Regions from separate parts of the Rubrivivax sp. JA1055 genome, predicted to be linked through region 2. Evidence: riboswitches for the same ligand, from Rfam matches in the RefSeq annotation. Region 2 holds a riboswitch; the other holds the start of a gene.
What was found. A riboswitch is a leader RNA that binds a small molecule or an ion and turns the genes downstream of it on or off. The one in region 2 is predicted to bind glycine.
Positions count from the first base shown of each region.

Region 1: it holds a riboswitch for glycine, as region 2 does, so the genes downstream of both, gcvT (glycine cleavage system aminomethyltransferase GcvT) here and LOC65_RS13180 (branched-chain amino acid ABC transporter substrate-binding protein) in region 2, are expected to answer to the same signal.

Region 1 covers NZ_JAJKFP010000002.1:358,610-361,998, forward strand. Annotated here, with positions in the region: gene gcvP (aminomethyl-transferring glycine dehydrogenase) at 1-326, opposite strand, end outside; gene gcvH (glycine cleavage system protein GcvH) at 355-729, opposite strand; gene gcvT (glycine cleavage system aminomethyltransferase GcvT) at 748-1,887, opposite strand; glycine riboswitch at 1,928-2,037, opposite strand; gene LOC65_RS04810 (acyl-CoA synthetase) at 2,230-3,389, shown strand, end outside.
Region 2 covers NZ_JAJKFP010000006.1:816,564-819,952, reverse strand. Annotated here, with positions in the region: gene LOC65_RS13200 (2-dehydropantoate 2-reductase) at 1-126, shown strand, start outside; gene LOC65_RS13195 (DUF3149 domain-containing protein) at 188-352, opposite strand; gene soxY (thiosulfate oxidation carrier protein SoxY) at 506-982, shown strand; gene soxZ (thiosulfate oxidation carrier complex protein SoxZ) at 993-1,307, shown strand; glycine riboswitch at 1,411-1,510, shown strand; gene LOC65_RS13180 (branched-chain amino acid ABC transporter substrate-binding protein) at 1,677-2,819, shown strand; gene LOC65_RS13175 (NAD(P)/FAD-dependent oxidoreductase) at 2,862-3,389, opposite strand, start outside.

The sequences.
Region 1 (3,389 bases), on a different contig from region 2:
TTCTCGAGCACGTTGCGCAGCACCACCGTCGGCGTGCGCGTGCCGTGGTAGCCCTGGCCGATGAAGCTGCGCAGCGTGCGGTTCTTCGCCGCGATCGCACGCAGCTCGGCCAGCGCCTGGTGCTCGGGCACCGGCGCCGGCAGCTGCATCGGCTGCGGCCGGGCGATGGTGCGCGGCACCACCGCCTCGATCAGCGCCTGCCGCGAGGCGGCGCCGATCACCGACAGCATCTGCCGTTCCTCGGCTTCGTTGGGCCCGAGGTGGCGGGCGGCGAACTCGTCGTGGTGCTCGAGCTCGGCGAGCGTGGGAAGGGCGGACATCAGCATGGGCGGCGGACGGCTGGAGGGGGTGGGGTCAGAGCGTCTTCAGCAACGCGTCGTAGGCGGGCGGGTCCATCAGCTGGTCGAACTCGGCCATGTCGGCGACACGGACCTTGAAGAACCAGCCGTTGCCCATCGGGTCGCTGTTGGCCAGCGCCGGCTCGTCGCGCAGCGCTTCGTTGACCTCGACGATCTCGCCGCTGACCGGCATGTAGAGGTCGGCGGCGGCCTTCACCGACTCGACGACGCCGGCCACCTCGCCCTTCTTGAACGTGCGGCCGACCTCGGGCAGCTCGACGAAGACGACATCACCGAGCGCGTCCTGCGCGTGCGGCGTGATGCCGACGACCGCGGCCTCGTGGTCTTCGATGTTGATCCATTCGTGGTCGGGGGTGAACATGGTGGTCATCGGCTTCTCCTGAAGATTTCAACCGCGGTGGTAGCGGTGGGGTTGGAACGGCATCGGGGTCACGCGCATCGGCAGGCGTTTGCCTCGCACCTCGGCGTAGACCTCGTGTTCGGGGGCGGCATGGTCCTGCGGCAGGTAGGCCATCGCGATCGGACGGTCGACCCCGGGCGCCAGCGTACCGCTGGTCACGCGTCCCAGCGCATGGCCGTGCGCATCGACGATGGCCGTGCCCTCGCGCACCGGCACACGTTCCAGGCCGACGAGGCCGACGCGCTTGCGCATCGCGCCGCCGGCCAGGTGGCGTTCGACGGCCGCCGCGCCGGGGTAGCCGCCTTCGCGTGCACCGCCCGGGCGGCGCACCTTCTGGATCGCCCAGGTCAGGCTGGCTTCGACCGGCGAGGTGTTCTCGTCGATGTCGTGGCCGTACAGGCACAGCCCCGCTTCCAGGCGCAGCGTGTCGCGTGCGCCCAGGCCGGCGGGCTTGACCTCGGGCAGCGCCAGCAGCGCCGAAGCCAGCGCCTCGGCCCGTTCGGCCGGCACCGAGATCTCGAAGCCGTCTTCGCCGGTGTAGCCCGAGCGCGTGACGAAGCAGGGCGCGTCGGCCAGTTCGAAGACGCCGCCGGTCATGAACACGAGGTCCTTCACGCCCGGGTTCAGCCGCGCCAGCGCGTCGGCGGCCAGCGGGCCCTGCAGCGCCAGCAGCGCGCGCTCGGGCATGCCGACGACGGTGCAGCGGTGGCCGATGTTCGTCTGCAGATGGCGCAGGTCGGCGTCCTTGCAGCCGGCGTTGACGACGAGGAACAGGTCGCCGAAGCCGGTGCCCGGCGCGGGGCGCGAGATCATCAGGTCGTCGAGCAGGCCGCCGTGCTCGTTGGTGAAGAAGGCGTAGCGCTGGCGGCCGACGGCGAGGTCGACGACGTCCACCGGCACCAGCGTCTCCAGCGCGGCTGCGGCGTCGGCGCCCGACAGCCGCACCTGGCCCATGTGCGAGACGTCGAACAGCGCCGCGGCGTTGCGGCACTGGCGGTGTTCGGCGATCAGGCCGTCGCGGTATTGCACCGGCATCGCGTAGCCGGCGAACGGCACCAAACGCGCACCGAGGCTCAGGTGCAGGTCGTGCAGGGGCGTCTTCAGAAGGTCGCTCACAGCGGACTCCATCGAGGGCATCGTCTTCGGATCGCCGGCTGTCGCCGACGCACGTGCCCCCGCTGTCCGCTTTACCTGAGAGATTCGGAAGCCACCCCGGCGGTGGTCCTTGCCCCTTCGGTGGGCCGCCTGTCGCGGCGGCCTCTCTCCAGTGAGGTGGAAAGCCAGTCCTTTTGCCTGAGCGTTCGGGCTGGACCCTGCGCCTTCGGCGGCCCGCTCGAGGCGGGCTCTCTCCTGACGGCGCGCAGTGTATCAGCGCCCATCCGGCGCCGCGCACCCGCCGCAGACGAGGGGCCGAGGCAGCCTGGTGTCAGCCGCTTGCATAACATTCGCCGCGCACCGACAGGAGGCCGGATGAGCATCTACGAGCAGCACCTGGACCGCAACGCGGCCAACCACGTGGCGCTGTCGCCGACGAGTTTCGTCGAGCGCAGCGCCGAGGTCTTCGGCGACCTGCCGGCCGTGATCCACGGCACGCGGCGCTACACCTGGGCCCAGGTGCGCGAGCGCAGCGCCCGGCTCGCGGCGGCGCTGCGCTCGCTGGGCGTCGGCCGCGGCACGACGGTCAGCGTGATGCTGCCCAACACGCCGGAGATGGTCGAGGCGCACTACGCGGTGCCGGCGGTCAACGCCGTGCTCAACACGCTGAACACGCGGCTGGACGCGCCGCTGCTGGCCTGGCAGATGAACCACTGCGAGACCGCGGTGCTGATCACCGACCGCGAGTTCGGCCCGCTGATGGCCGACGCGCTGGCGCGGCTGAAGGCCGAACACGGCCGCGAGCCGGTCGTCATCGACGTCTGCGACAGCGAGTACACCGGCCGCGGCGACCGCGTCGGCACGCTGGAGTACGAGGCGCTGCTGGCCGCGCACGCGCCGCTGGCGCGCCTGGAAGGCCCGGCCGACGAGTGGGACGCGATCGCCGTCAGCTACACCAGCGGCACGACGGGCGACCCCAAGGGTGTCGTCACCCACCACCGCGGCGCCTACCTGAACGCGGTCGGCAACGCGGCGACCTGGACCATGCCGCACTTCCCGAAGTACCTGTGGACGCTGCCGATGTTCCACTGCAACGGCTGGTGCTTCCCGTGGACCGTGGCGATGCTCGGCGGCACGCACGTCTGCCTGCGTCGTGTCGAGCCGAAAGCGATCCTCGACGCGATGCGCGAGCACGGCGTCGACCACTACTGCGCCGCGCCGATCGTGCACGGGCTGATCATCAACGCGCCGGCCGAATGGCGCGAGGGCATCACGCAGCAGGTGCGCGGCATGGTCGCCGGCGCCGCGCCGCCGGCGGCGATGATCGAAGGCATGGCGAAGATCGGCTTCGACATCACCCACGTCTACGGCCTGACCGAGGTCTACGGCCCGGCCGCGGTGGCCGTCAAACGCCCGGCCTGGAGCGAGGCCGACCTGTCCGAGCAGACGCGGCTCAACGGCCGCCAGGGCGTGCGCTACGCGCTGCAGGAAGGCATGACGGTGCTCGACCCGGAGACGATGGCCGAGGTGCCGGC
Region 2 (3,389 bases):
GAGCTCGACGCCATCGTCGGCGCGGTGCGTGAACTCGGCCAGCGCCTGGGCCGGCCGACGCCGGCGATCGACGCGCTGTTCGGGCTGACGCGGCTGTTCGCGCGCCAGCGCGGGCTGTACACATGAAAACGCCGGCTCGAGGCCGGCGTTCTGGTGGCTGAGGCGCCTCGGGGGGCGCCGCCCGGGCTCAGCGGCGGGCCTGGGCCGCCTCGGCGGCGGCGCGTGCGCTGTCTTCGCGCATGTGCTTCAGGAAATAACGCAAGTAGAACGCGCCCATTCCCAGCGTCACGACGATCACGGCCAGACTCATCAGGCCGACGTCGGTGGAAAAGAGGACGGTCATCGCATTCATGTCAGGGGCTCCTCGGCGGGCTTGATCTGTATTGATCGGTGACATTGGGCGCCCGACACAAGGCAAGAAACTTGTCATAACTCAAAGAACGAGCCCAGCTCTCGGACTCGTTCCAGATCCCGCCGCGGCACCCGGCTGGGCCACAATGGCACGATGGACCAGACCCTGCCGGACCCGCGGCGCCGCGAGGCGCTGACCGCTTCCGCCGCCGTCGCGGCACTGCTGCTGGCGCAGGGGCTGTGGCCCCGCCCGGCTGCTGCCGCGTCGCTGTCTCAGGCCTTCGAGGCCCGTTCGCTGGCCGAGCTGAACGCCGCGCTCGGCTGGCCGGCGCCGGTGCCGAGCCCGGCGGTCACGCTCGCCGGCCCGGACATCGCCGAGAACGGCGCCGCCGTCGAGCTGACGCTGGCCACGACGCTGCCCGGCGCACGCCGCCTGCTGCTGCTGGTCGAGAAGAACCCGGCGGTGCTGTCGGCGCTGTTCGAGCTCGGCGAGGCCGTGGTCCCGGAGTTCGTCATCCGCGTCAAGATGGCGCAGTCGTCCAACGTCTGGGCGGTGGCCACCACCGCCGACGGCCGCGTGTTCTACGCGCGCAAGGACATCCGCGTGACGCTCGGCGGCTGCGCCGCCTGAAGGGCAGGACATGGCCAGCGCCCCCATCCTTCTTCGCGCCCAGCTACAGGGCGAGCGCACCGTCGTGCGCGTGCTGATGGCCCACGAGATGGAGTCCGGCCAGCGCAAGGACGGCGACGGCCGGCCGATCCCGGCCTGGCACATCCAGGACGTCGCCGTGACGCTGGAAGGCCGCCCGGTACTGACGCTGCGCTTCGGCCCGTCGGTGTCGAAGAACCCCATCCTGCGTTTCGCGCTCCGGGGCGGCAAGGCCGGCGACCGGGTCGGCGTCTCCTGGGTCGACACACGTGGCGAGCGCCGCAGCGCCGAGGCCGTGATCGCCTGATACGGCGTGGGAGCTTGCTGCGGGTTTCCCCGTAGTTCGCTGGCATAATCGACTACTTCTAGCCCGGCTGGTGGTGAATCCGCAGCCGGGTAGGCCAAAAGCCCGAATGGCATCGGGAGAGCCCGCGCGTCCACCCTTTTCGCGCGGCGCCGAAGGAGCAACCACCCCGGAAACTCTCAGGCACCACGGACCGATGCCCTGGATGAACTCTGAAGAAGCGCCGGCTGCGTGACGTCCGCCGGTGCGCCGAAGGAGCAAACGGCGCCGGGCGGCCGCTGTGAATCTCTCAGGTGTCAGGACAGAGGGGGTGACGCTGCGCAAGGGGCGCGGCGCCGGCATGCCTACGACGTCCTGCTGAGAGACCCGAACATGACTGCCTTCCATCCGCGCCTTTCCCTGCTCGCCCTGGCCTGCGTGGCCGTTTCCGCGTCGGCCGCCGAGCCGATCGTCGTCAAGATCGGCCACGTCGCCGCGCTCAGCGGCCCGGCCGCCCACCTCGGCCGCGACAACGAGAACGGCGTGCGCATGGCGATCCAGGAGCTGAGCGCCAAGGGCGTGCAGATCGGCGGCCGCCCGGTGAAGTTCGAGCTGCTCGCCGAAGACGACGGCGGCGACCCGAAGCAGGGCACCGCGGCGGCGCAGAAGCTCGTCGACAGCAAGGTCAACGGCGTCGTCGGCCACCTGAACTCCGGTACCGCGATCCCGGCCGCACGCATCTACAGCGAAGCCGGCATCCCGCAGATCGCGCCGTCGGTGACCAACCCGCGCTACACCCGCCAGGGCTTCAAGACGACCTTCCGCATGGTCGCCGACGACGCCCAGCTCGGCGGCACGCTGGGCCGCTACGCGGTGCAGACGCTGAAGGCCAAGACCGTCGCCGTCATCGACGACCGCACCGCCTACGGCCAGGGCGTGGCCACCGAGTTCGAGAAGGCCGCCAAGGCCGCCGGCGCGAACATCGTCAAGCGCGAGTTCACCAACGACAAGGCGACCGACTTCACCGGCATCCTCACCGGCATCAAGGCCGCCAAGCCCGACGTCATCTTCTACGGCGGCATGGACGCCGTCGGTGGCCCGATGCTGCGCCAGATGAAGCAGCTCGGCATCACGTCGAAGTTCATGGGCGGCGACGGCGTCTGCACCGCCGAGCTGCCGAAGCTGGCTTCGGGCCAGGTGCCCGACGGCCAGGTGGTCTGCGCGATCGCCGGCGGTGTCGAAGGCGCGCAGAAGCCGGTGATGGACAAGTTCAAGGCCGACTTCAAGAAGAAGTTCGGCACCGAAGTGCAGATCTACTCGCCCTACACCTACGACGCGACCAAGGTGATGGTCGAGGCGATGGTCAAGGCCGGCTCGGCCGACCCGGCGAAGTACCTGCCGGTGCTGGCCAAGATCAGCGTCCCGGGCGTCACCGGCACGATCGCCTTCGACGAGAAGGGCGACATCAAGAACGGCGCGCTGACGCTCTACACCTTCAAGGGCGGCCAGCGCGAAGAGATCGCCGTCGTTCGCTGACGGCGGCGGCGGGCGGCACCCCCGCGGGGGCCGCCCGCAAGCTCACAGCGCCAGCGCGTCGGCCCAGATGTTCTCGGCCCAGGCCTGCGCGTACAGCGCCTCGGCGGTGTTCCAGTCCTTGGACACGCCGACCGAGGCCGGCACCGCCTTGAAGGTCTTCTCGGCGGCGTCGTAAGGGTGCACCGAGGCGACGTGCACCGCGTGCGTCGCCGACAGGTAGCTGTAGCAGGTGTTCATCACCAGCGGCGCCGGGTTCACCGGCTCGCCGCGCAGCCGCTGGATCACCGCCGCCGCCGCCACCTTGGCGTGCTGGTTGGCCATGTGTCCGCTCTTGGGCATCAGCGGCGCCGAGAAGGTGGCGTCGCCGAGCACGTGCACGCCCGGCAGCGCCTGCGACTCCAGCGTCAGCCAGTCGACACCCACCCAGCGCCCGTTGACCGTCACCAGCCCCGCGTCCTGCGCCAGCCGGCCGGCGCGCTGCGGCGGGATGACGTTGAGCACGTCGGCCTTCACGTCCTCGAAGTCGAAACGCGCGAGCCGCCCCGAGACCTCGCGCAGCTCGGCGTTCGG